One region of the Brevibacterium sp. Z349TD_9 genome, then DNA from elsewhere that is predicted to be linked to it. Evidence: predicted binding sites of a transcription regulator. Region 1 holds the regulator's gene; each other region holds the start of a gene.

Region 1 (5,969 bases):
CGTCTCCACGGCGACGCTCGCCCTGCAGACGCAGATCATCCACCGTGACCTCCCGCGCCTGTTCAAATCCGTGAAGAAGTCCCTCGACCCGCTGCCGAAGGCGGCCCTGCTCAAGGGGCGGCGGAACTATGTGTGCAAGCACAAACTCGCCGGCGGTTACCCCGACGAGGACGAGGGAATGCTCTTCGACCTCGGCGCCGATGCCGCCGCCGGACGGAAGCCCGCCGACCGGTCGGGCCTCGGCGAGGAGATCCAACGCATCCGCACGTGGGAGAAGACCACGGAGACCGGAGACCGGGACGACCTCATCCCCGGCGTCAGCGACAAAGCGTGGGCGCAGGTCTCCGTCAACGCCTTCGACTGCCTCGGCTCGAACTGTCCGCTCTTCACCGAATGCTTCGCTGAACAGGCCCGCAACGCCGCCGCCGAGGCGGACATCGTCGTCACCAACCATGCCCTGCTCGCGATCGACGCGTTCGGGGAGAACGCCGTCCTGCCCGAACACGACGTCATCATCATCGACGAGGCACACGAGCTCAAGGACCGGGTGACCAATGCCCTGTCCGGCCAGATCAACACGGGCATGCTCTCGGCGGCCACCTCGGCGGTGCGCAAGCACACCACGGTCGAGGACGGCGTGACCGCGATGCTCGACACCGCCTCGGCGGCCTTCGAACGCGCCACCGCCGGGGTGAGCGAAGGGCTCATGCTCTCTTTGCCCGAACCCCTCGCCCTCGCGCTCACGCAGATCCGCGACTCCGCCCGGCAGATCATCAACGACATCGGCGGACGCAGCGAGGACGCGGACGCCGGCCGGCAGATGGCGAAGGCCCGGTGCCAGGAGATCTTCGAACTCGCCGAACGCTTCTGCGACCCCGGCAAGAACGACGTCGTGTGGCTGAGCCGCAGCACCTTCCGCGAGCGGGAGACGACGAACCTCGTCGTCGCGCCCCTGAGCGTGGCCGGGACGATGCGGCACGGGATCTTCGAAGAGTCAACCGTCGTCGCCACCTCGGCGACCTTGTCGCTCGGCGGGAACTTCGACGCCGTCGCCGCCTCGCTCGGTCTCGTCGGCCCCGACTCGCCGAGGTGGGACGGCCTCGACGCCGGATCGCCGTTCGACTACGGCCGGCAGGGCATCATCTACGTCGCCTCCCACCTGCCCAAACCCGGTCGCAGCGGGCTGAGCGAGGAAGCGCTGGCCGAACTCGAAGCCCTCGTCACAGCCTCGAAGGGCGGGGCGCTCGGACTCTTCTCGTCCCGCGCGGCTGCGAATGCCGCGGCCGAGCACCTGCGGGACCGGCTCGATCTGCCGATCCTCCTCCAGGGCGACGACGGTCTGCCGTCGCTCGTCTCCCGGTTCGCCGCCGACGACGAGGCGTGCCTGTTCGGGACGATGTCCCTCTGGCAGGGCGTCGACGTGCCGGGCCGGACGAACCGGCTCGTCATCATCGACCGGATCCCCTTCCCGCGCCCGGACGACCCTCTCATGCAGGCGCGGGCCCGGGACGCCGACCGGCGCGGGGTCAACGGGTTCATGGCGGTGAGCGCGACGCATGCCGCGCTGCGTCTGGCGCAGGGTGCCGGTCGGCTCATCCGGTCGACCGGGGACAAGGGCGTCGTCGCGGTCCTCGACTCGCGTCTGCGCTCGGCCCGCTATGCCGGCTACCTCGTCAGTTCGATGCCGCAGATGTGGCCGACGACGGATCCGGCGGTCGTGCGCACAGCACTCGGGCGCCTGGCCGCGACGAAGGACGAGGACGCCGCGAAGAAGTGACGGCGCGGGGCCGGGTGGTAAAGTTCGCGCCATGGCTCGCAAGCGGAAGAAGAAGCCCTATCGGAAATACTGGCTGCCGTGCTTCCTCTCGGGTGTCGTCCTTCTCGCCGGAGGGGGAATCGGCTTGCTCATGGGTGCCACATATCTCAACGTCTGGCCGATCGTGCTCTTCGTTCTGGGCGGTCTCGCCATGGTGTTCACCCTGGTCGCATTGTTCCATGACGGGGAGTGGACGGAGGGCTATTCGACTGCCGACTCCATGACGGGCATATAGGGGCGGTTCGTGTCAGCCCCGAGGCGGCCATTCATCCCCGCAGTGGCACAACCTCCCCTCGGCGGTAAAACCTCCCCTTAGCGGCAAAACCTCCGCACAGTTTCACACCCCGCACCCGTAGCGCTAAATCCGCTGCTTGCACGGGGATGATTTGTCGCTCGAGGTGCCGGTCGGCAGAGCGCGAGGCCTGCGGCGACACGCACGCCAGCCGTCACCCGCCTGCCGGAGCATGCCGACTCGCCCCAGACACCCTTGCCCCGACCGCCGAGGCGCCCCAGACACGCCGAATGCCCACGACCACCAACGGTCGTGGGCATTCGCGTTTCCGGTCAGCCGCCTCGGCGAGGGGCGAGCCCACCCGCAGAGGCCCGCGAGGAACCCAACCTCAGAGCCGGCGGATGACGGCGACGACGAGGCCCATGATCTGGGCGTACGTACCGTCGATGGGGTCGTAGTCCTTGTTCTGCGGCAGCAGCCACTGGCGCCCGGCCTTGCGCTTGAGGGTCTTCACCGTCGCTTCGCCGTCGAGGAGGGCGGCGACGATCTGCCCGTTGTCAGCGGTGTGCTGCTTGCGCACGACGACCCAGTCGTCGTGGCAGATCGCGGCTTCGATCATCGAATCGCCGACGACCTTGAGGAGGAACATCTCACCGGAGCCGACGACCTGCGTGGGCAGGGAGAAGACGTCGTCGACCTCCTGCTCGGCGAGGATCGGACCACCGGCGGCGATGCGGCCGACGACGGGGACCTGGACAGTGTTGTTCGCGAGCTCCTCGTACTTCGCGCGCTCGGCCTCCTCCTCCTCGAAGGGATTGACGACCTCGATCGCCCGCGGGCGCTTGGGGTCGCGGCGGACGTAGCCGAGCCGCTCGAGCTGGGAGAGCTGATGGGCCACACTCGAGAGCGAGGCGAGACCCGCCGCCTCGCCGATCTCGCGCATGCTCGGCGGATAGCCGTTGGTGACGACGGCGCGCTCGATCGTCTCGAGGACGAGCCGCTGTCGGGGGGAGAGACGGAAGTCCCCGGCCCCGGTCGGACCGTCAGGGATCTCGACCTCGTCCTCTTCGCTGCGGGCCGCGGCGATCTCGCTGGCAACATCCTCGTTGCGCGGCCTGCCTCTGCCTCGTTTGCTCTGCACCATTGCTCTTTCCCCTTCGTTCTAATCCCGCCGTTTCCCACCGGTTGAACCGCCTCGAGAGACCTCGTGTCAGTGCCGCCTGGGATGGTTGTTCGAGATCGATCAACAACGCTGGTTCTCTCTCATTGTCTCATAAATGTTCGAGATGGACTGGACATTTGTTCGAATGATGTGTTGAATAGAACAGACGTTCTACCCATTGCGGGTGGAATAGTACGAAGAAAGAGGTAAATGCGATGTCTGTGATGAATCAGGAACTGCATCTGACCAACCGCGGCCGCCGTGCCGTGCGTCTGCTCCGCACCGCCGTGTGCGCCCTCGCGATCGTCGGCGGCACGCTCTTCTTCTCGACCCAGACGTTCACCGCCGAGGCGGTCGGCGGTGACGAGGTCATCGGCGTCGCCGCGGACTCCGTCGTCGTCGGCGAGGGCGAGTCGCTGTGGACGGTGGCCTCGAACCTCGGCCTCGACCGCGACACCCGTGACGTCGTCGCCGACATCGTCGAGCTCAACCACCTGTCCTCGCCCGTCGTCCACCCCGGCCAGAGCCTCGACGTTCCCCAGCGCTAAAATCGCTGTGTGGGAAACATCGAGTCTCTGCCAGTCCGCTCCGACCTCGTCGGGCGTGAGCCCTACGGCGCCCCGCACCTCGACGTGCCGGTCCAGCTCAACGTCAACGAGAACGCCTATCCGATTCCGGACGTCGTCGTCGAGGCGATGCGCACGGCCGTCGACACTCATCTGGCCGGACTCAACCGCTACCCGGACCGTGAGTTCACGGCACTGCGCGAGCACCTCGTCGACTATCTGACTGGCGTCAACGAGCGCGCGGGCACGGCCGTCGAGCTGCATCCTGAGATGATCTGGGCCGCCAACGGCTCGAATGAGGTCCTCTCCCACATCGTCCAGGCCTTCGGCGGTCCCGGACGCACCGCACTCGGCTTCACCCCGAGCTATTCGATGCACCCGCTCATCACGACGGGCACCGGTGCCGAATGGATCCATGCCGAGCGCGACGACGACTACGGACTCACCGCCGAGGCGGTCGCCGCCGAAGTCTCCCGCGTCGACCCGGACATCGTCTTCCTCTGCACCCCGAACAACCCGACGGGCACCTCGCTCGGCCTCGACGTCATCGAAGCCGCGTACGAGAACTGCTCGGGCATCGTCATCGTCGACGAGGCGTACGCCGAGTTCTCCCGCCCGGCGCTGCCTTCGGCGATGACCCTGTTGGCAGGCCGCCCTCGTCTCGTCGTCTCCCGGACGATGAGCAAGGCGTTCGCATGCGCGGGTCTGCGGCTCGGTTACGCGATCGCCGCCCCCGAACTCATCGACACCCTCCGCCTCGTCCGCCTGCCCTACCACCTCTCCGACGTCACCCAGGTGCTCGCGTGCACAGCGCTCGAGCACGCCGATCTCCTCCTCGGCAACGTCGACCGGCTCATCGACTCCCGGAACGCGATCTCGGCCCGTCTGGCCGAACTCGGCTTCACCGTCCATCCGAGTGATTCGAACTTCGTCCTCTTCGGAGGCATCGCGAAACCGGCCGAACTGTGGCAGAAGCTGCTCGACCGGGGGATCCTCATCCGCGACATCGGCATCCCGCACCATGCCCGAGTCAATGCCGGGACAGAAGCTGAGACGACCGCGTTCCTCGCCGCGATGAACGATATCGTCGCTGACGATCCCTCCACCCTGCTCAGCGCCCACTGAGTCGCCGCAGGTCGCCCCGGTTCTCAGCCGGGCGGTGACCCTGGGACAATGGGAAGCGCAGCATCCGCGCCGCACATGACGGCGCGGCACACGACGAAAGGCTCACTATGAGGCAGGCCCAGCGCGAGCGGTCGACATCGGAATCGACCGTGTCCGTCGCCCTCGATCTCGACGGAACCGGCAAGGCGGACATCGCGACGACCGTGCCGTTCTTCGACCACATGCTCACGGCGCTCGCGAAGCACTCGCTCATCGACCTCGACGTCACTGCCAAGGGCGACACCCACATCGACGTCCACCACACCGTCGAGGACACCGCGATCGTCATCGGCCAGACCCTCGCCGAGGCGCTCGGGGACAAAGCCGGCATCCGCCGCTACGGTTCCGCGTTCGTTCCGCTCGACGAATCGCTGGCCCGATGCGTCGTCGACATCTCGGGCCGCCCCTACTTCGTCCACGAGGGAGAACCCGAAGGGCAGCAGTACCACCTCATCGGCGGACACTTCACCGGGTCGATGACCTCGCACGCCCTCGAATCGATCGCGCTGCACGCGGGGCTGACCGTCCACCTCGACCTCATCCGCGGCCGCGACCCCCACCACATCGTCGAAGCCCAGTTCAAAGCGTTCGCCCGGGCCCTGCGCGAAGCCGTCGAACCCGATGGCCGCACCACCGCGGTCCCGAGCACCAAGGGAGTCCTATGAGCACCACCGTCGTCGTCACCCCGTTCGGGGTTCCCGACCAGCTCGCCGCCGCCTGCGTGCTCTCGAACATCACCGGCACGATCGTGCCCGTCGGCGACTTCACCGGCATCGTCCTCGCCGACACCGGAGTCGCAGCCGGCAACGAGGCGGCCGCGGCGATCTCGAAGCTCGCCGGCAAGCATGAGGTCCTCCTCCTCGTCCGCAGCGACGAGCAGATCGACGCCGGCCATTACCGCAACGGTGCCCGCGAATCCGATGTGCCGGCCGGGCTCGCCCTGCGCAACCTTCCCGACGTCGTCGAACAGCTCCTGCTCGAGACGACGACGGCCGACCAGGTCGAAGGCAACATCCCCACCTCGTCGAT
Region 2 (5,969 bases), 1.4 Mb from region 1:
CCACCATGCGGCTCCGGCGAGGGCCTGGAGGGCGAACCAGATCCGGGCGTGGGTGCGGGTGAGCGGCAGGTCCGTGGAGGGGCGGGTGTGCGGCATCGTCAGCTCCTCACGCCTCGATCGTGCCGGTGATGCGCACCGTCGTCGGGCCGCCGACCCAGATCGACGGGGCGGGGGTTGGGGCTGTTTCGGTGAGGGCTGCCTCGTCGGGGTTCGGGTCTGAGTCGCCCGGGGTCGGGCGCTCGGACCTGATGCTGATGACCCCGGCGCGGCCGATCGCGGTGCCCTGGGTCGCGGTGTAGGAATCGGGGACGAGGCCCTGCCCGATGAGCCACTGCGCGACCGAGGCATTGAGGCTGCCGGTGACGGGATCCTCGGCGACGCCGACGCCGGGGACGAAGGCGCGGACCTCGTAGGCGTGTTCGGAGCCTGCCGGGTGGGCGCCGACGACGCCGAGCTTCGTGTCCGGGATCGCCGAGAAGTCGGGGGTGAGGGCAAGGACCCTCTCCGCGGAGTCGAGGCGCACCGCCGCCCAGCCGGGACCGTTGTCGACCCACGCGTGGTCGAGGATCTCGGTCCGGTCGATGCCGAGCGCCGAGGCGATGGCTGCGACGTCGTCGTCGGCGAGCGGTCCGGAGCGGAGGAGCTCGGGAGCGGCGAAGGAGAGGTCGGCAGTGGTGGTCGTGCTGCTGTCGGGGCCGCTGCGGCGGAGGTCGACGAGGCCGACGCCGCACTCCTGGACGACCGTCGTCGCGCTGTGCGGGGTGCCGCCGGCGGCCAGCCATGCCGCGGCCGAGCCGAGGGTGGGATGCCCGGCGAAGGGCAGTTCGCGGGAGGGGGTGAAGATCCGCAGGCGGTAGTCGGCACGCTCATCGGTGGGCGGGAGGACGAACGTCGTCTCCGAGAGGTTCGTCCAGTTCGCGATCTGTGCCATCTCGTCGTCGGCGAGTCCCTCGGCGTCGAGGATCACGGCGACGGGATTGCCTCGGAAGGGCTCGCGGGAGAAGACATCGACCTGGGCGAACGCGCGACTGCGGGGCATGGGGGACTCCTCATCGTCATGGCTGACCTGTTCCCATCGTAGTGGGGCAAGCTTCGCTTTCTCACACAGCCCCCGGACCTCCGACGCAGAAAGGGGACTTGTCGATCGGGCTCGTCCGTTCCGGCACCGCCGACAGTGCTGACTGCCCGACCTGTGGACAGCCTCCCACCGAGCTGAGCGCGCCACTCAGACTCCGTTCCTAGACTTGGGCGCTCAGGACTGGGTCCGGACTCGGCGCTCAGGACGGGGCCGGGACGGGGCGAGCGAGGATCGACGAGGTGACGATGGATCTCAGGCAGGGCGTGGAGACGTGGTGGGAGGCCATCACCTCCGGATTCGGACGCGGGGACGGACTCGAGCTCGGGCCGACGCAGCTGCTCATCATCCTCGGCGTGCCTCTGATCATCACGATGACGCCGGCGATCTGGCGGTTCTTCGGGCTCTTCGTCACCTTCGTCCACGAACTCGGTCACGCCTTCGCGGCGCTGACGACCGGACGGGTCGTGCGCGGGATCTCGCTCAACTTCGACCACTCGGGGCAGATGAATTCGTTCGGTCGGGTCGGATTCTCCGCAACGTGGGCGGGATTCTGGGGATATCCGGCACCGGCGGTGCTCGGGCTCGTCCTCATCACCTCGGCGATCTACGGCTGGGCACCGCTCGCGCTCTCGCTCGGTGCGCTCGTCCTCCTCATCGCGCTCATCTTCATCCGCAACGTCGCCGGCGTCGTCATCGCCGTGTGCACGGCAGTGGCCGCGCAGTTCCTCGTCGTCTTCCTGCCGCCCGAGTGGATCGCGGTCTTCGTCGCCGGGCTCGGCGTCGCGCTCGCCCTCGGCTCGCTCAAGGACCTCGTCAAGGTCATCCGCGTCCACACCCGCCGTCGGAACGTCCAGCAGTCCGACGCGTTCATCCTCAGCCGCGGCTCCGCGATCCCCGCGGGCGGCTGGCTCACCCTGTTCGCCCTCGTCATCGTCGGGTGCGCGATCGGGTCGGGACTCCTCATCTACTCGGCGTTCGTCGTCTGATCCCCTCGCCGAGGCGGGGCTTGCCCCCGAATCCCGACCGTCGTCGGGATCCCTGGTCAACCGGGGTTCCACCGGACTGGATCTTCCCGGTGATCCGAGTTTCCTCAGGCGCCGGAGTTCCCAAGGAGCCCTCGTTCCCTAGGGCCGGGGTTCCGCGGGTGGCCGGAGGTCCCCGGGCCGCCGAAGATTACAGGGCGACCGGGCGACCGCAGTCACTGGGGACCGGGCCACCCCAACGGCGATGCACGATTCGTGCGGGCGGGCACAGCCGCCTCGGCGAGGGGATGCTCCACCTCCCCGCCTGGACGGTCGGCAGGGACCGGTGCACGGAACCCCTGCGTACGGCGCCCACGGTGGGATGACAGAATCGGACTATGGATCTGAGCCCGAAGTTCGCTGCCGTGCTGTTCGACTGTGACGGCGTCCTCGTCGATTCCGAGAGCATCACGAACGAGGTGCTGCGCGGGATGCTCGCGGACATGGGATGGGACCTGACCCAGGAGGAGGCCGTCGCCCGGTTCGTCGGCAAGATGCTCCGCGACGAGGCCGACGTCATCGAGGAGCACACGGGCGTGCGGATCGACGCCGACTGGCTCGCCGACTTCCGACAGCGACGCAACGTCGAGCTCGAGGCCCGCCTCGAGGCGATCCCCGGCGTCGTCGACGCCGTCCACATCATCGAGAAGGCCTACCCCGGCAGGCTCGCGTGCGCCTCGAGCGCCGACCGGCCCAAGATCGAACTGCAGCTGAAGAAGATCGGCCTCTACGACGTCTTCAAAGGACGGATCTTCTCCGGCATGGAGCTGCCGCGGTCGAAGCCCGCCCCCGACGTCTACCTCGCCGCCGCGCATGCGCTCGGAGTCGACCCCGCCGAGGCGGCCGTCATCGAAGACTCCCCGACCGGCGTCATCGCGGGGCGGGCCGCCGGATCCTACGTCTTCGGCTTCTGCCCGCCGTCGCCCGTGCACCAGACGCCCGAGACCCTGCTCGCCGCCGGCGCCGACGCGACCTTCGACTCGATGGCGGAGCTGCCGGGGCTGGTCACGCGCGAGGGGTGAGGGCTGGGACTGGGTTTCCCACCTGTCCGCCTCTGATTCCAGAACGACGAATTGCACTCTGGGCTGCCGATTCAGCCTGCTCGGACGTGCAGTCGGCCTGCTCGGCCGTTCAGTCGGCCCGTCCTTTCAGCCTGCCGATAGGTTGCCCCAGCCTGCCGATTGGCAGCCGAAAATCACTGAGCGTCCGAAATTCAATGAATTCGACGTTCGAAGAGATTTCGAAAAAAGGATTGACACGATTTGTGACGTGACCTACACTGGAATCAACGATCCACACTGAAGTGGAAAGGCAGGTGACCGGCAGTGGAGGACCCTTCGAACCCTGATGGGGCCGCTTGCGATGCCGCTGGTGGTGACCAGCCGAATCAGCCGCGCACTCCTCGTTTCGATGTCGACCCCGATTCCCCGTTCGCCGACGCCCTTTCTGTCTACACCGCCTGTGACCGCGCGCATTTCGACGCGATGCGGACCACTGCCGGGCTGTTCCTCGACGAAGTCATCGAGCACCTCCGCCTGCTCAACCCGCGGCCTGATGAGCCCTATGCACATGCGTCGTTCATCGACACCGCCCACAGGTATGAGGTTCCCGAGAGCGACGAGCTCGAAGGCCCTTCGAACAGTGGTGCGTCTGCGGAGGCTGTGACCGACGAGGGTGAGTCCGCGAACTCCGATGGCCGTACCGACGAAGCGGAGTCCTCGAACGCGGACGGACCCACCGATGCCTCCCCCGACGAAGCAGCTGTCGGCGCTGCCGGCGAAGCAGCAGTCTCTGCAGCAGGACTCGGTGGAGCAGGACTCGGCGCAGATTCCCCGGAACCCGAGCATCTGCCGGGGTTCCCGCGGTTTCGGCCGGACTCGACGTTCTACACCTGGGTGCACATGTACTCCCACACCGAGGACCTTGCCGAATTCGCCACCGTCCTCGGCGCGACGACCTCGCGCACCTACAGCCACGTGACCGCGTCGATGATCCTCGTTCACGGGTTGCCGCAGTTCTATCAGCGCTGCCTCGGCGGCGAGTTCACCATCGAACACGTCAACGTCGCGACGCGGCTGTGCCAGGACGTGCGCTTCGCACTGCTGCCGAACATCGACGACTACCTTGCCGGGAGGCGTGCCGACATCACCCCGGAGACGTTCGCGAAGTCCCTGGGCACACGGATCAATGCGATCCAGCCCGAACCCGATCGTACGAAGACGGCGCACGAGAAACGACGGGTGTCCATTACGACGTATCCCGACGGGACTGCCAGCGTCTCCCTCGTCGGACCCGCGGCCGACCTGCAGGCCTACTATCTGCGGATCGAGGCATTCGCGAAGGCGATCCGCAACGGCAACACAGCCTGTTTCGCCGACCAGCTGCCCGAGGGTGCCGTCATCGACGACGATCGTGCGATCGACGCGCTGATGTTCGACATCGCCACATGCACCCGTCCCCAGGTCCGCATCGAAGTCCTCGCGGAAGACACCGAAACTGGGGCGACGACGACTCGGCAGATCCCGCTCGACCTCGAGCATGTCCGCAGCGTCGACGACATCGATGATTCCATCGCCGAGGCGGTCGACACCGCCACGAGCATCCCGGCCGGCAAGAGCACCGCTTCGGTCGGCGGCGGAACCGGGGACGGGGCCGAGGACGGCGCCCGGGCCGGCGCTGACGGACTCCGCGCCGACGGACTTCGCGCTGACGGACTTCCCCATGACGGTTCCGGCAGACTTGCCGAGTCCGATGGCATCGTCGCCGAGGATTACGAGCTGGACTCCGGTTCGGTCGTCGATCGCGACGAACAGGGTCGCAGTCGCATCAAAGTGCTCGTGTCGATGCCGACGGGTCCGTACTGGTTCGCCCTGCAGGCGAAGATGATCACCACCGTGCCCTGTATGACTCTTCTCGGACAGTCCGACCTGCCCGGCGCCTTCCCCGATGGGTCGCCGATCCCGGCGGAGACGGCGAGGGCGATCGCTGGCCAGTGCTCGACCTGGACCAGGATCCTCACCGATCCTGCCACCGGTACTCCCATCGACGCCAAGGCCAAGAGCTACTACATCCCGCAGTCGGTGCGACAGACGCTGGTGACGAAATGGCAGAGATGCACGATGCCCGGCTGTCGACGGCGAGCGGAGTCCTCCGAAGTCGATCACATCATCCCCTACAACCACGATGATCCGGCCACGGGCGGACTCACCGTGTTCGGCAACCTCCACCCGCTGTGCAAGAAGGACCACCAGGCGAAGACCGACGGGAAGTACTCGGTGAGCATGGACGAGAACGGCGTGCTGGAGTACCGATTCCCGCACGGAATCAGGGCGACGGTGGCTGCAGGGGACAACCCTGTCAACATCGAGAACGCTCGGCTGATGGGCGACGCGGCTCGGCTGATGGGCGACGCGGCTCGGCTGATGGGCGACGGGGCTCAGAGCGTGAGCGGGAACGTGGGAGACGCTCCAGCGACAGACGATGGCGCGGGCACTGTTTCGGAACGAGGCAGCGCTGCGGGTGGCGACGGTGGCTCGGAGCGCGACGGTGGCTCGCATAGCGATGCAGTCACTCCTGTGCCGGAACCGGGTGACACCATGTTCGCTGAGGAGTGCCCTGGGCCCGAAGGAAGCGTCGGCTCTCCAGGCTGGGTGAGCGCGCCGGAAATCTCCCCGTGGCTGCTCCGGTGCCGTGAGGGTGAGGACTCAGGCGATCCGACCATGGCGCACACGAACTCCCAGGAGCGAAACTCTCGGAATCCTGGCCCCCAGAATCCGGGCGCTCGAAAGTCGAACCCACAGAACTCGAAGGTACGGCGCTGGGTCTGGGACAACGGCGAACCCCCGCCGTTCTGACCGGCCTGTTCCTCA
Region 3 (5,969 bases), 1.2 Mb from region 1:
ACGAGGCGACCGTCCGCGCCGTACGACTCGCGGGGAACGGTGATCTCGACGTTGTCGGCGACGAGGTCGACCCCGATGAATTCGAGAACCGAGCGCAGCTGCGCCCCGGACATCCCGCCCCCGTGCCCGCCATAGCTGACGATGAGTGCGGGCTTGTCCCGCCATTCGGCGAAGAGGTAGTCGATCGCGTTCTTCAGCGACGCCGGATAGCCGCCGTTGTACTGCGGGGTGACGAAGACGATTCCGTCCGCTTCGGAGACAATTTCGGCCCAGGCCTTCGTATGGGCGTTCTGGTAGTTGCCGAGAGCCGGCATCGCCGGCTCATCGAGCATCGGCAGCCTGAGGTCGGCGAGATCGACGATCTCGACGCGGGCGCCGGTCGCGTCGGCGATGACCTCGGACACGGCGGCCGCGATCTGGTCACCGACGCGGACCGGTCGCATGCTGCCGACGACGATGCGGATGAGTGGGGCGGAATCGTTCACTGTGGGGGTGTCCTTTCGGAGGGATGGAAGTGGTGCTCAGGGGGAGGGACGAGGAGTTGGACCGTCGGAACCTCAGTCGCAGCCCTCAGGGCCGCACACAGCACCGCTGGGCGCATCGGCACCGTCGGACGCATCGGCGGCTGTGGAGCCGGCACCGGACAGGACGGTGAGCGTGGAGCTCTCCTCCCATGCGGTGTCGAGGGCGCGGGAGAACGTCTCCGACTGCTGGGCCCCGGAGATCCCGTACTTGCGGTCGATGACGAAGAACGGCACCCCGTTGGCGCCGAGTGAGCGCGCCTCGGCGATGTCGGCTTCGACGGCGCGCGTGTACTCATGGGATTCGAGGACCCTGCGGGTCTCGGCGGGATCGATTCCCAGACTCTCACCCACCTCGGCGAGGTAGTCGATGCTGCCGATGTCACGACCGGTCTCGAAGTGTCCGGACATGAGTGCCTCCTCTGCCTCGGCCATGACGCCGTGGGTCTGCGCGAAGTGGAGGAAGCGGTGTGCCGTGAAGCTGTTGGCGACGACGACGGAGTCGAAGTCGTACGAGAGTCCTTCGCCAGAGGCCTGCTCGCTCACCTGCGCGAACATCTGCTTGACCGCCTCCGGGGGCATGCCCTTCGTCCGGCTGAGGTAGGCGGCCTCTGACTCCTCGACGTGATCGGGGAGCGAGGGGTCGAGCTGGAAGCTGCGCCACCGGACCTCGACCTCGTCCTTGTGGGCGAACCCCTCCAGCGCGGTCTCGAAGCGTCGCTTGCCGATGTAGCACCACGGACACGCGATGTCCGACCAGATCTCAATTTTCATGACACTTTCAACTACCGGTCAGCGCGCGTTATTCCCCGGGCGAACAGGTGTGAGCGCGGTCGCCGCCGATCGGTCGGCGGCGCTCAGATATCGGGTGTGGTCAGCGGCCGGTTGGGGTCAGGGGCCGGTGGGATGGAAATCCGGGGCTCAGAAGAGGGCGGCCTGAAGCTGCGGGAGGCCTTCCGCGCCGATGGCGATCGAGGACGTCCCGGATGCGGACCGGTCACCCCTGGTGCCGAGCGCCCCGCGCTCGCCGTAGTCCTCGTCCCTCGACCCGCGCAGGCCGTAGCGGTCGATGAGCGGATCGATCCGTGCGCGCAGCCACGTCCGGTACTCCTTCGAGGCATACGGCGAGTTCGCATACATCCGTCGGTAGCGGGGGAGGAGCTCGGGATGTTCGCGCCCGAGCCACTCGAAGAACCACTCCCGGGCGCCGGGCCGCATGTGCAGGGCACCGTAGACGACCCGGTGTGCCCCGGCCTCACTGATCGCCCGCAGGGCCGCGTCGAGGTGCTCGCGGGAGTCGGTGAGCTTCGGCAGGACAGGCATGATGAAGACCGTCACCCGGAACCCGAGGTCGGCTGCCGCACGCACGGTCGCCAGCCGCGCGGTGGTCGTCGGCGTACCCGGTTCGATGGCCTGCTGCAGGGTGTCGTCGTGGACGGCGATCGACATGCCGATCTCGACGGGGACATCCTCGGCGGCGCGGGCGAGCAGAGGGAGGTCTCGCCGGAGCAGAGTGCCCTTCGTGAGGATGGAGAGGGGCGTCGCATGGTCGGCCAGGGCCGTGATGATGCCGGGCATGAGACCGTAGCGACCCTCGGCGCGCTGGTAGGGGTCGGTGTTCGTGCCCAGGGCCACGAGCTCGCGCGACCACTTCGGCTTGGCCACCTCGGCGGCGAGGACCTCCGGTGCGTTGACCTTGACGATGACCTCGCGGTCGAAGTCCTCACCCGCGTCGAGGTCGAGGTAGCGGTGGGTGCTCCGCGCGAAGCAGTAGACGCACGCGTGGGAGCACCCGCGGTAGGGGTTGATCGTCCACGAAAAGGGCATCCCGCTCGACTTCGGCACCCGGTTGAGCGCCGACTTCGCGAGGACCTCGTGGAAGGTCATCCCCGCGAACTCCGGAGTGCGCACGCTGCGGACGAGCCCCTTGACTCCGAAGAGCCCGGCCACCTTCTCCTGCTCGTTCCACCGCATGCCAATATTCGAACACGTGTTCGAGTCCGTGTCAAGGGGCTGTCCGCCGGGGTGCTCGCCCGTGGGGGTGCGGGCGCGCCCACCTCGCGCCCTTCGCTCACCATTCGGACAAATGGTATGCCAAAAATACAGATCCGCAGCGTGCGCCGTGGCGGCCATCCGCCCAGGTGCGGACCGTCGGGAGCGACGCTTGCAGTCGGATTGTTCGCAGACGAAAGCCTCTTTCTTCATTGCGGAAGAACTGTGACCCACGTTACGCTGAACCGGTCAGCAATCATCACCATGACCCTGTGGATCCTCGTTTGGTATTCCAGTGTTATGCCGTCTCGGATGCGAGTGCCCCATGGCGACGACAGTGACCTCCGACCAGCCGAATCCCGAGCGCCTCGGGCCGAGCCCCGAGCAACTGGCGGCCCACCGGATCAGCCCGCGGTTCTACAATGCCGACCTCGCTCCCTGTAAGAAGGAGGGCCGCAGCTGGACGGCCTACAGCGTCTTCTCCCTCTGGGCCAACGACGTCCACTCGCTCGGCAACTACGGCTTCGCGCTCGGACTCTTCGCCCTCGGCCTCGGTGCGTGGCAGATCCTCGTCGCCCTTCTCGTCGGCGCCGCCCTCCTCTTCATCCTCCTCACCCTTTCGGGAATCATGGGGCACAAGACCGGGGTGCCCTACCCGGTGATGAGCCGCATCGCCTTCGGCATCCACGGCGCCCAGCTCGCCGCCTCGGTGCGCGGAATCGTCGCGATCGCATGGTTCGGCATCCAGACCTACCTCGCCGCGAACGTCCTCAATGTCCTGCTGCTCACGTTCCTGCCGGGTCTGCAGTCATGGGCCGAGGTCGAATTCCTCGGACTCAGCGGCCTCGGCTGGTTCTCCTTCACCCTGCTCTGGATCGTCCAGGTCATCATCGTCAGCTACGGCATGGAGATGATCCGCAGGTACGAGGCGATCGCGGGACCGATCATCCTCCTCACCTTCGTCTCCCTGGCCGTGTGGATGCTCGTCAGGGTCGACTTCCGGATCTCGTGGTCGATCGACGATCCGCTCACCGGGTGGGAGATGTGGGTGCAGATCCTCGGCGGCGGTGCGCTGTGGGTGGCGATCTACGGCACCTTCGTCCTCAACTTCTCCGACTTCACCCGCTCGGCGAAGACCCGCGGCTCGATCGTCGTCGGCAACTTCTGGGGCATCCCCATCAACATGCTCGTCTTCGGCCTCGTCGTCATCTCGCTCGCCGGCGCGCAGTACACGATCGACGGCACCGTCATCACCTCACCCGCCGACATCGTCCAGGCGATCGGCAGTCCGATCCTCCTCGCGCTGGCCTCGCTGTCCCTGCTCATCCTCACCGTCGCAGTCAACCTCATGGCGAACTTCGTCGCCCCGACCTACGCCCTGACGAACCTCTTCCCGCGTCATCTCAACTTCCGCAGCGCCGCGATCATCTCGGCGATCATCGGCTTCGCCATCCTCCCGTGGAACCTCTACGACTCACCTGTCGTCATCGTCTACTTCCTCGGCGGCCTCGGTGCCCTGCTCGGACCGCTCTTCGGCATCATCATGGTCGACTACTGGCTCGTGCGGAAGACGAAGGTCAACGTCCCCCAGCTCTACACCGAGGCGAACGACGGCGAGTACTTCTACCACCACGGAGTCAACTGGCGGGCGATCGGCGCATTCATCCCCGCGTCCCTCATCGCGCTCATCCTCGCCCTCGTGCCGGCCTTCTCCTCGGTCTCGGAGTTCTCGTGGTTCTTGGGCGCCGGGCTTGCCGCCGTCATCTACTTCGTCATCGCCCGCCGCGACTTCACCTTCCGCGAGGTCGACGGCGAGGAGATCGCCGTCCCGACCGCACACTGACCCGCACACACCCACCTGACCCGGAGAGACCCATGAGAATCCTCGTCGTCAACGTCAACACGACCGCGTCGATGACCGACGGGATCGCCCGAGCGGCACGGGAGGCCGCGTCGGCGGACACGGAGATCATCGGCCTGACCCCGAGCTTCGGTCCCGAATCCTGCGAAGGCAACGTCGAGAGCCACCTCGCGGCACTCGGCGTCATGGACGCCGTGCTCGGATACGACGGTGAGTACGACGCCGTCATCCAGGCCGGCTACGGCGAGCACGGCAGGGAAGCCCTGCAGGAGCTCCTCGACGTCCCCGTCGTCGACATCACCGAGGCGGGTGCGACGCTGGCGATGCTGCTGGGCCGCCGATACTCCGTCGTCACCACCCTCGACCGCACGGTCCCGCTCATCGAGGATCGGCTTCTGCTCGCCGGGCTCGACCGGCACTGCGCCTCCGTGCGCTCCTCGGGGATGGCCGTCCTCGACCTCGAGGCCGATCCCGACCAGGCCGTCGACGCGATCGCGGGTGAGGCCGCCGAGGCGGTCGATCGTGACCGTGCCGAGGTCATCGTCCTCGGGTGCGGGGGTATGGCCGACCTCGCCGAGGTGATCGTCGACCGCTGCTCGGTCCCCGTCGTCGACGGTGTAGCCGCCGCCGTCAGGCTCGCCGAGTCCCTCGTCGGCCTCGGACTCTCGACCTCGAAGGTGCGCACGTTCGCGCCGGCGCGACCGAAGCGGATGACCGGGTGGCCGTTCGCTCGGGGTGCGCAGGAGGCGAGTGCGGCGCAGGAAGCGAGTGCGGCGACAGACGCCGGGCCGCTGTCCGATGACGCAGGTTCAGCGGCGACGAACCGACCCGCGACGGCCGACCCGGCCGTCAGGACGCATCCGGCCGCCGGCTGAGCGCGTCGTCTCCCTCCGCCCGTCGCCCTCAGCCCTCGGCCTTCGCGTCCTCGGTTTCCGCCGTCTTGCCTTCGTGGGCGAGGCGCTCCCGGTGCTTGTCATGCTGCTGGCGGCTCGTGCTCAGATGGTGGGTCGCGAGCTCGCGGACCCGGTCGACGTCGCGGTGGGCGATCGCGTCGAAGAGCTCGGCATGTTCGGTGGCGACGACGTCGAGCTCGTCGTGCTGGCTCAGCTGCCAGCGCATCCGTGAGTCGAGGAGCTGCCCGACCTCGACGAGGAGCCGGTTGCCGGAGAGCTCCGTGACGATCGAGTGGAAGGCCGCGGCGCTGCGGTGCGCACCGACCGCGTCCCCGGCCTCGGCCTGCCGTCGACCCGCCTCCATCGTCGCCTCGAGTGAGGCGAGTCCCTCCCGCGTGTGCCGTTGGGCCGCGAGTTCGAAGGCGAGGAGATCGAAGGCCTGACGCACCTCGGCGAGGTCGGCGACATCGCTGGGAGAGAACTCGCGCACCGTCGCCCACGTGTTCGGACGGTGGGCGACGAGCCCCTCCGAGGCGAGCTGCTTGAGGGCTTCGCGGACCGGGACGCGGCTGACTCCGAGTTCGGAGGCGAGATTGCGCTCGACGAGGCGGCTGCCGGGCGCGCGCACCCCGTCGATGATCTCGTCGCGGAGGATCTCCGTCACCCGCACGGTCTCCGACCGGGGGCTGTCATTGTTCTTCA
Region 4 (5,969 bases), 1.9 Mb from region 1:
GACCCCGACTACATCGCGGCGAGTGCGAAGCGCACATGCAACCTTCCGCAGATCCGACTCGAGCCTCTGCTCCTCGACCACGCGCGCAGACTGCACCGACGTCCCGACGGCGTTCGGTTCAATCACGAGGTCACCGCTGTCGAGCTCCTCGACGAGGGAGTCCTCGCGACAGTGCTCGACAAGGACTCCGGCTCCGAATACACGGTGCGCGCCCGGTATGCGATCGCCGCGGACCGGGGCCGCACGGTGGGTCCGGCCCTCGGAGTCGGGATGACCGGACCGACGGACCTGATGATGATGGTCTCGGTCCACTTCTCCGCCGACCTCTCGGAATGGGCCCTCGACGACGATGTGCTCATCCGCTGGCTCGTCAACCCTGAGTTCGGGGGATCATGGTCCTCAGGAGTCCTCGTGGCCATGGGCCCGGAGCACTGGGGCACGAAGTCCGAGGAGTGGGTCGTCCACCTCGACTATGCGACCCATGATGCCGAGGCGCTCACGGACGACCAGGTCATCGCCCGCCTCTGCACGGTGCTCGGCGTCGATCGCTCGGCGCTCGAGATCCACAAGGTGTCACCGTGGATCATGGAAGGCGTCGTCGCGGAGAGGTTCCGCGCCGGGGACGTCTTCATCATCGGGGACGCAGCCCACCGGCACCCGCCGACCGGAGGCCTCGGACTCAACTCTGCGATCCACGACGGCTATAACCTCGCATGGAAGCTCGCTCTCGTGCTCGAGGGCAGAGCCGGCGATGCACTGCTCGACTCCTACGAAGCCGAACGCAAGCCGGTCGATCAGGACAACGTCAACGCTGCGGTCGCCTCGGCGATGAATCACTTCACGATCGACCGAGCCCTCAACCTCTCTCCGGAGGCCTCCGCGGCTGAGAACTGGGCGGAGCTCGAACCCATCTGGGACGACTCGAAGCCCAACGCCGCAGAGAAGCGCCACGCGCTCAACCGCGCGATCGGCACGCAGACCATGGAGTTCCGCCACCACAACGTCGAGTTCGGGTACCGCTACGATTCCACCGCAGTCGTATCGGACGGCTCTCCCGACTATGTGCCCATCGACGCGGTCCGACTCTACGAACCGTCGACGAAACCGGGTCATCCGCTCCCCCATGCCTTCGTCGAGAAGTCGAACGAGCGCTTCGCCCTCAGCAGTCTCGTCGACGGCGGACACTTCCTCGTCCTTGCCGGCGAAGACGGTCACGACTGGGTCGCCGCCGCCGAGCAGATCGCCGCTGACCGCGGCCTGCGGATCAGGGCTCATACCGTCGGGCTCGAAGGCAGCGACTACGTCGATGTGCGGATGGCATGGATGAAGAACCGCGGGATCAACTCGGAGGGCGTCGTCATCGTGCGCCCGGACCGCTACGTCGCCTACCGGTCGATCGATTCCGTGGCCGACGCCGCCGACGAGCTCAACCGCGTCTTCGATGCGATCCTCGCCTCACCGCAGTCGGCCGCGCAGAGCGGGTCGGCCGCGCAGAACACGTCGGCCGCGCGGAGCGGCGCTGCCGCTGCACCGAACCAGGCAGCCGCCGCATCGGAGCGGGCGACCGACGCGCCGGAGCGGGCGACGATCGAATCAGACCGGGCGGTGGTGTGAGTGGGCTGAGCGCCTGAACCAGCCTCACTGCCACCGACGGCGAGCCCCGCGGATCCTCGCGGGGCTCGCCGCATGCCGCGGGAATCATGCCGATGCTGACTCGCCGGGGTTCGCGGACGTGTGCTGCGCAGTGCCGCGATCTGCGCTGCACAATCCCGGACTTCGCTCAACGCTGTCCCGGACTTCGCGCAGTGGCGCTAGCATGCGCTCATGAACGCACCGATCGAGAAGGGCCCATGCAATGACCACTCCTGACGGCTCTGCCCCTGTCACAGATCGGTCTCTCGCCTTCGAGTGGCGCGGCGAGGTGACCAACGACGAGATCAACATCCTCCACGCCGAGGCGTTCGAGCACCGGGTCCTCGACGACGACTGGCTCACCCACCTCGAGGCGCTCAGCCTCGGCTGGGTGACGGCCCGCGACGCCGTCGGGCTCGTCGGCTTCGTCAATATCATCTGGGACGGCGGCGTCCACGCGTTCATCGAGGACACAGCGGTCGCCGTGCGCGCCCGTCGCCGAGGCATCGGACGCCGACTCATCGAGATCGCGCGCGAGCACTCGACCGCGGCCGGCTGCGAGTGGCTCCACGTCGACTTCGACGATCACCTCCGCGAGTTCTATTTCGACGCGTGCGGCTTCGCACCGACGAACGCGGGACTCATGCGGCTGCGCTGTTCGACGAGCCGGGCTCACACGGACGACAGCCCAGGCCGCGCGGACGACGGCCCGGGCAATCGCGGACGGCAGCCCAGCCAGCGCGGACGACGGCCCAGGCCGCAGCGGACAGTGGGAGTCAGCCCAGACAATCGCGGACGGGGGAAAGTCAGCCGAGCGACCGCGAACGGCAGCCCGGGCCGCTGCGAACGGCAACCCACACTGCCGATGGTTTGCCATCGCGCCGACCGCTGCGACCGGCGAGAGCACCCATGTGCACGTGCGGGGAACAGTGCGACAATGAGGTGAAACCGACCCGATTCAAGGAGCGATCATGAGCGAGAATCCCACCGACGACGCCGACTTCCTCACGCAGGACGACGAATTCGATGCGGAGGAGACGGAAGAGGACAACGCCGAGCCCACCGGCGTCGACCTCGACGGACTCGAAGAGACCGCGGACGCGGCCGAGGCCGACGCCGAGGATCCCGACTTCGAAGCCGACTCCGAAGAAGAGGACGAGCCCTACATCGAACCCGGCGCCGAAGGTCCCGAGGGCACCGGCATCGAAGGTGCCGACGATGCGCTCATCGACGATGCGGGTTGGGACGACGAACAGGACGCCCCCGCGCTCGACGGCGACCTCGACACCGACCCGATCACCGCCGCAGAGCAGGGCAATCGCGACGGCGACGAGATGGTCTCCTACGGCGACGACGACTCCGAGGTCGCCGAACTCAGCGGCGACGACCTCGACGTCGACGCCCTCGCTGACGACGGCGTCGAAGAGGTCGACGTCATCGACGGCATGCCCGAGACCATCGACAACGCCTACCAGGAGGACTGACCGCCTCCCCTGCGGCCGGTTCCACCGCCCTCTCCCCTCGCTCGCCGAGGTGGGAGGGCGTTCTCGTGCGCGCGTGCCGAGCGTACTCGTGCGCCCGTGCCGAGCGGTTCTGGCGTGGCCGAACGTCCGGCGTGCCCGATCGCAGCCCCCGATCGAGGCCCCGAACGCAGCCCTCGATCGCGGTCCCAAACGCAGCCCGATCTCACGAGAGTCAGCCTGCGATTTTCGATGAGCATAATGAGTTCAACCAAATTTTCGTTCGGATCAGTTTCGAAATATGTATTGACACGATTTGTGATGCGGTCTACACTAAGGGTAACGATCCACACTGACGTGGAAAGGCAGGTGAACGGCGATGAAGGATCCTTCGGACCCCCTAGGGGCCGGTTGCGGTGCCGCCGATGACGAGCCTCCCGATCCTCGCCGCCTCCGCATAGATCCTGACTCCCCTTATGCTGATGCGCTCTCCGTCTACAGCGCCTGCGATCGCGCGCAGCTGGCCGCGTGGGAGACGACCGCATCCCTCTTCCTCCACGATGTCATCGCTCACCTCGATCTCCTCAACCCCTCTCCGGAATCCCCGTACCGGCACGCATCGCTGACCGAGACCGCCCGCCGTCACGCCCGGGCACACGGCTCCGAGGCCGACTGGGTCTCCGAGGTCGATCCCGACCCGGCTCCTTCACCCGCTGCCGGGGATCCCGAAGCCGCCCCCACCTCGGCGTCTGATTTCACTGTCCCGGCACCCCTCCCTGGGTTTCCGAAGTTCCGGGAGACCCAGACCATCTACGGGTGGGTCCATTCCCTCTCCCATGCCGAGGACATCGCCGAGCTCTCGGCGATCCGCGGCTCGACGATCCCCGCGACCTACGCTCACGTCACTGCGGCGATGACCCTCGTTCACGGGCTGCCCAAGTTCTACGCTCGCTGCCTCGCCGGCGAGTTCACCATCGAGCATGCGATCGCCGCGACCCGCATGTGCCAGGACCTCCAGCTCCAGCGCCTCCCCGTCATCGACTGCTACCTCGAGGAGCGGCGAGCCGACATCACAGTCGAGACCTTCAGGAAGTCGCTGTCTCTCAAGGTCTCGATCGTCCAGCCCGAGGAAGAGCGCACCGAGGCGGCCCATGAGCGTCGTCGAGTCGGCATCACCACCTTCCCCGACGGCACCGCGTGCCTGACGCTCACCGGACCGTCAGCCGAACTTCAAGCGTGCTACCTGCGCATCGAGGCCTTCGCGAGAGCCATCCGCAACGGCAACACTGCGGCGTTCACCGACCAGATGCCCGCAGGAGCGATCATCGACGACGACCGCAGCATCGACGCCCTGATGTTCGACATCATCACCCGCACCATCCCGCAGGCTCGCATCCACATCCGCGCACACGACACCGACACCGGGCAGAACTCGAGCCGCGACATCCCTCTCGACCTGGAGAATGCCCGCACCGTCCATGACATCGCCGAGGCGATCGGCACTGCCGTCGGATCCGTCGGAATCGACCCCAGCAGCCTCGGCGGCGTCCATGTCGACGAAGGTGATCCCGTCGCCCCGACGGCCGGCAGTCTCAACGACGCACCGACAGCTGCTCCTGCCCAGGCAGCAGCCACCGATTCGTTCGGCAATGTCATTCCTGTCGACGACGCAGTACCCGTCGGCGGTGCGCCCGTAGTCGACTGCACTGGTCCCGACACGGAGAACCGGACGGTCGGAGGTGCTCGATCGACGGATGACGATGGACCGGATGGTTCCGTTCGCTCTCCGGACGCAAGGCAGGGGGAAATGACCCGGATCGAGGATTCCGATCCAGACGAACAGGGCCGATACGCGTTCTACCTGGGTCTGACGATGCCGACGACGCCGTTCTGGCTCGGCGGCCAGTCGAAGATGATCACCACGGTGCCCTTCATCTCGCTCGCCGGCCTCGCTGATCTGCCCGGCACGTTTTCCGACGGTTCGCCCATCCCGCCGGAGATGGCTCGGGCGATCGCCGGCCAATGTTCGACGTGGACGCGGATCCTCACCGATCCTGCGACCGGCACCCCGATCGATGCGAAGGCGATGTCCTATTACATTCCCGCTCAGGTGAGGCAGACGCTCGTCGCCCAATGGCAATGGTGCAGTGTGCCCGGATGCCGGCGTCGAGCAGAGACGTCGGAAGTCGACCACATCATCCCGTTCGACCACGATAATCCGGCCTCGGGAGGACTGACCGTCTTCGGCAACCTCCACCCGCTGTGCAAACTCCACCACCAGGCGAAGACCGACTGCAGATACGCGGTGCGCATGGACTGTCCCGGTGTGCTCGAATACCGGTTCGCCCACGGTGTGGAAGCGATCTTCTCTCCAGGGGACAACCCTGTCGACGTCGAGCAGGCCCGCCTCATGCAGGCCATCGTCACAGATCCGATCGACTCGGATGATGGGCAGGAACCGCCGCCGTCACCGGGCGACGAACGATTCGCCGATGAATGCCCGGAGCCCGCAGGCGGAGACGGAGCGGCCGGATGGGTCCCCGCGGAGGGCAACATCATCTACAAGAAGCCGCGGAAGAAGCGCTGGGTCTGGGATCCCGGCGGACCACCGCCGTTCTGATTCCCTTCCTCATGCGATCTGCGAAGTGATCTGCACACGTCCACGTGATCTGCACACGTCCATGTGATCCGCACGAGCAACCTAACCCGACCACGCCTCCCACAGACGGGCGTACCGACCACCCGACGCCACCAGGTCGGCATGCGTGCCCTCTTCGACGATGTGGCCATGTTCCATGACGAGAACCCGATCGGCCGTTTCGGCCTGGCTGAGACGATGAGCGACGACGAGGGCACCGCGGCCTTCAAGTGCAGCAC

The links. Region 1 encodes LexA, which represses DNA repair genes until DNA is damaged. Its sites were predicted from a motif close to TCGAACANNTGTTCGA; they were not measured.
Region 2: the regulator LexA is predicted to act here: its motif matches at 3,341-3,356, upstream of AC0VYB_RS00320 (HNH endonuclease signature motif containing protein).
Region 3: the regulator LexA is predicted to act here: its motif matches at 2,504-2,519, upstream of AC0VYB_RS06015 (Rv2578c family radical SAM protein).
Region 4: the regulator LexA is predicted to act here: its motif matches at 3,360-3,375, upstream of AC0VYB_RS02690 (HNH endonuclease signature motif containing protein).

Annotation. Positions count from the first base shown of each region.
Region 1 covers NZ_CM149680.1:2,568,844-2,574,812, reverse strand. The annotation lists gene AC0VYB_RS11995 (ATP-dependent DNA helicase) at 1-1,777, shown strand, start outside; gene AC0VYB_RS11990 (hypothetical protein) at 1,809-2,051, shown strand; gene lexA (transcriptional repressor LexA) at 2,437-3,192, opposite strand; gene AC0VYB_RS11980 (LysM peptidoglycan-binding domain-containing protein) at 3,435-3,758, shown strand; gene AC0VYB_RS11975 (histidinol-phosphate transaminase) at 3,768-4,901, shown strand; gene hisB (imidazoleglycerol-phosphate dehydratase HisB) at 5,009-5,605, shown strand; gene AC0VYB_RS11965 (hypothetical protein) at 5,602-5,969, shown strand, end outside.
Region 2 covers NZ_CM149680.1:68,687-74,655, forward strand. The annotation lists gene AC0VYB_RS00300 (methyltransferase family protein) at 1-96, opposite strand, end outside; gene AC0VYB_RS00305 (PhzF family phenazine biosynthesis protein) at 107-1,039, opposite strand; gene AC0VYB_RS00310 (M50 family metallopeptidase) at 1,324-2,064, shown strand; gene AC0VYB_RS00315 (HAD family hydrolase) at 2,439-3,122, shown strand; gene AC0VYB_RS00320 (HNH endonuclease signature motif containing protein) at 3,585-5,954, shown strand.
Region 3 covers NZ_CM149680.1:1,339,543-1,345,511, forward strand. The annotation lists gene AC0VYB_RS06005 (NADPH-dependent FMN reductase) at 1-485, opposite strand, end outside; gene AC0VYB_RS06010 (DsbA family oxidoreductase) at 558-1,295, opposite strand; gene AC0VYB_RS06015 (Rv2578c family radical SAM protein) at 1,443-2,495, opposite strand; gene AC0VYB_RS06020 (NCS1 family nucleobase:cation symporter-1) at 2,839-4,356, shown strand; gene AC0VYB_RS06025 (aspartate/glutamate racemase family protein) at 4,389-5,249, shown strand; gene AC0VYB_RS06030 (GntR family transcriptional regulator) at 5,278-5,969, opposite strand, start outside.
Region 4 covers NZ_CM149680.1:628,097-634,065, reverse strand. The annotation lists gene AC0VYB_RS02705 (FAD-dependent monooxygenase) at 1-1,614, shown strand, start outside; gene AC0VYB_RS02700 (GNAT family N-acetyltransferase) at 1,856-2,578, shown strand; gene AC0VYB_RS02695 (hypothetical protein) at 2,604-3,116, shown strand; gene AC0VYB_RS02690 (HNH endonuclease signature motif containing protein) at 3,472-5,712, shown strand; gene AC0VYB_RS02685 (ABC transporter ATP-binding protein) at 5,794-5,969, opposite strand, start outside.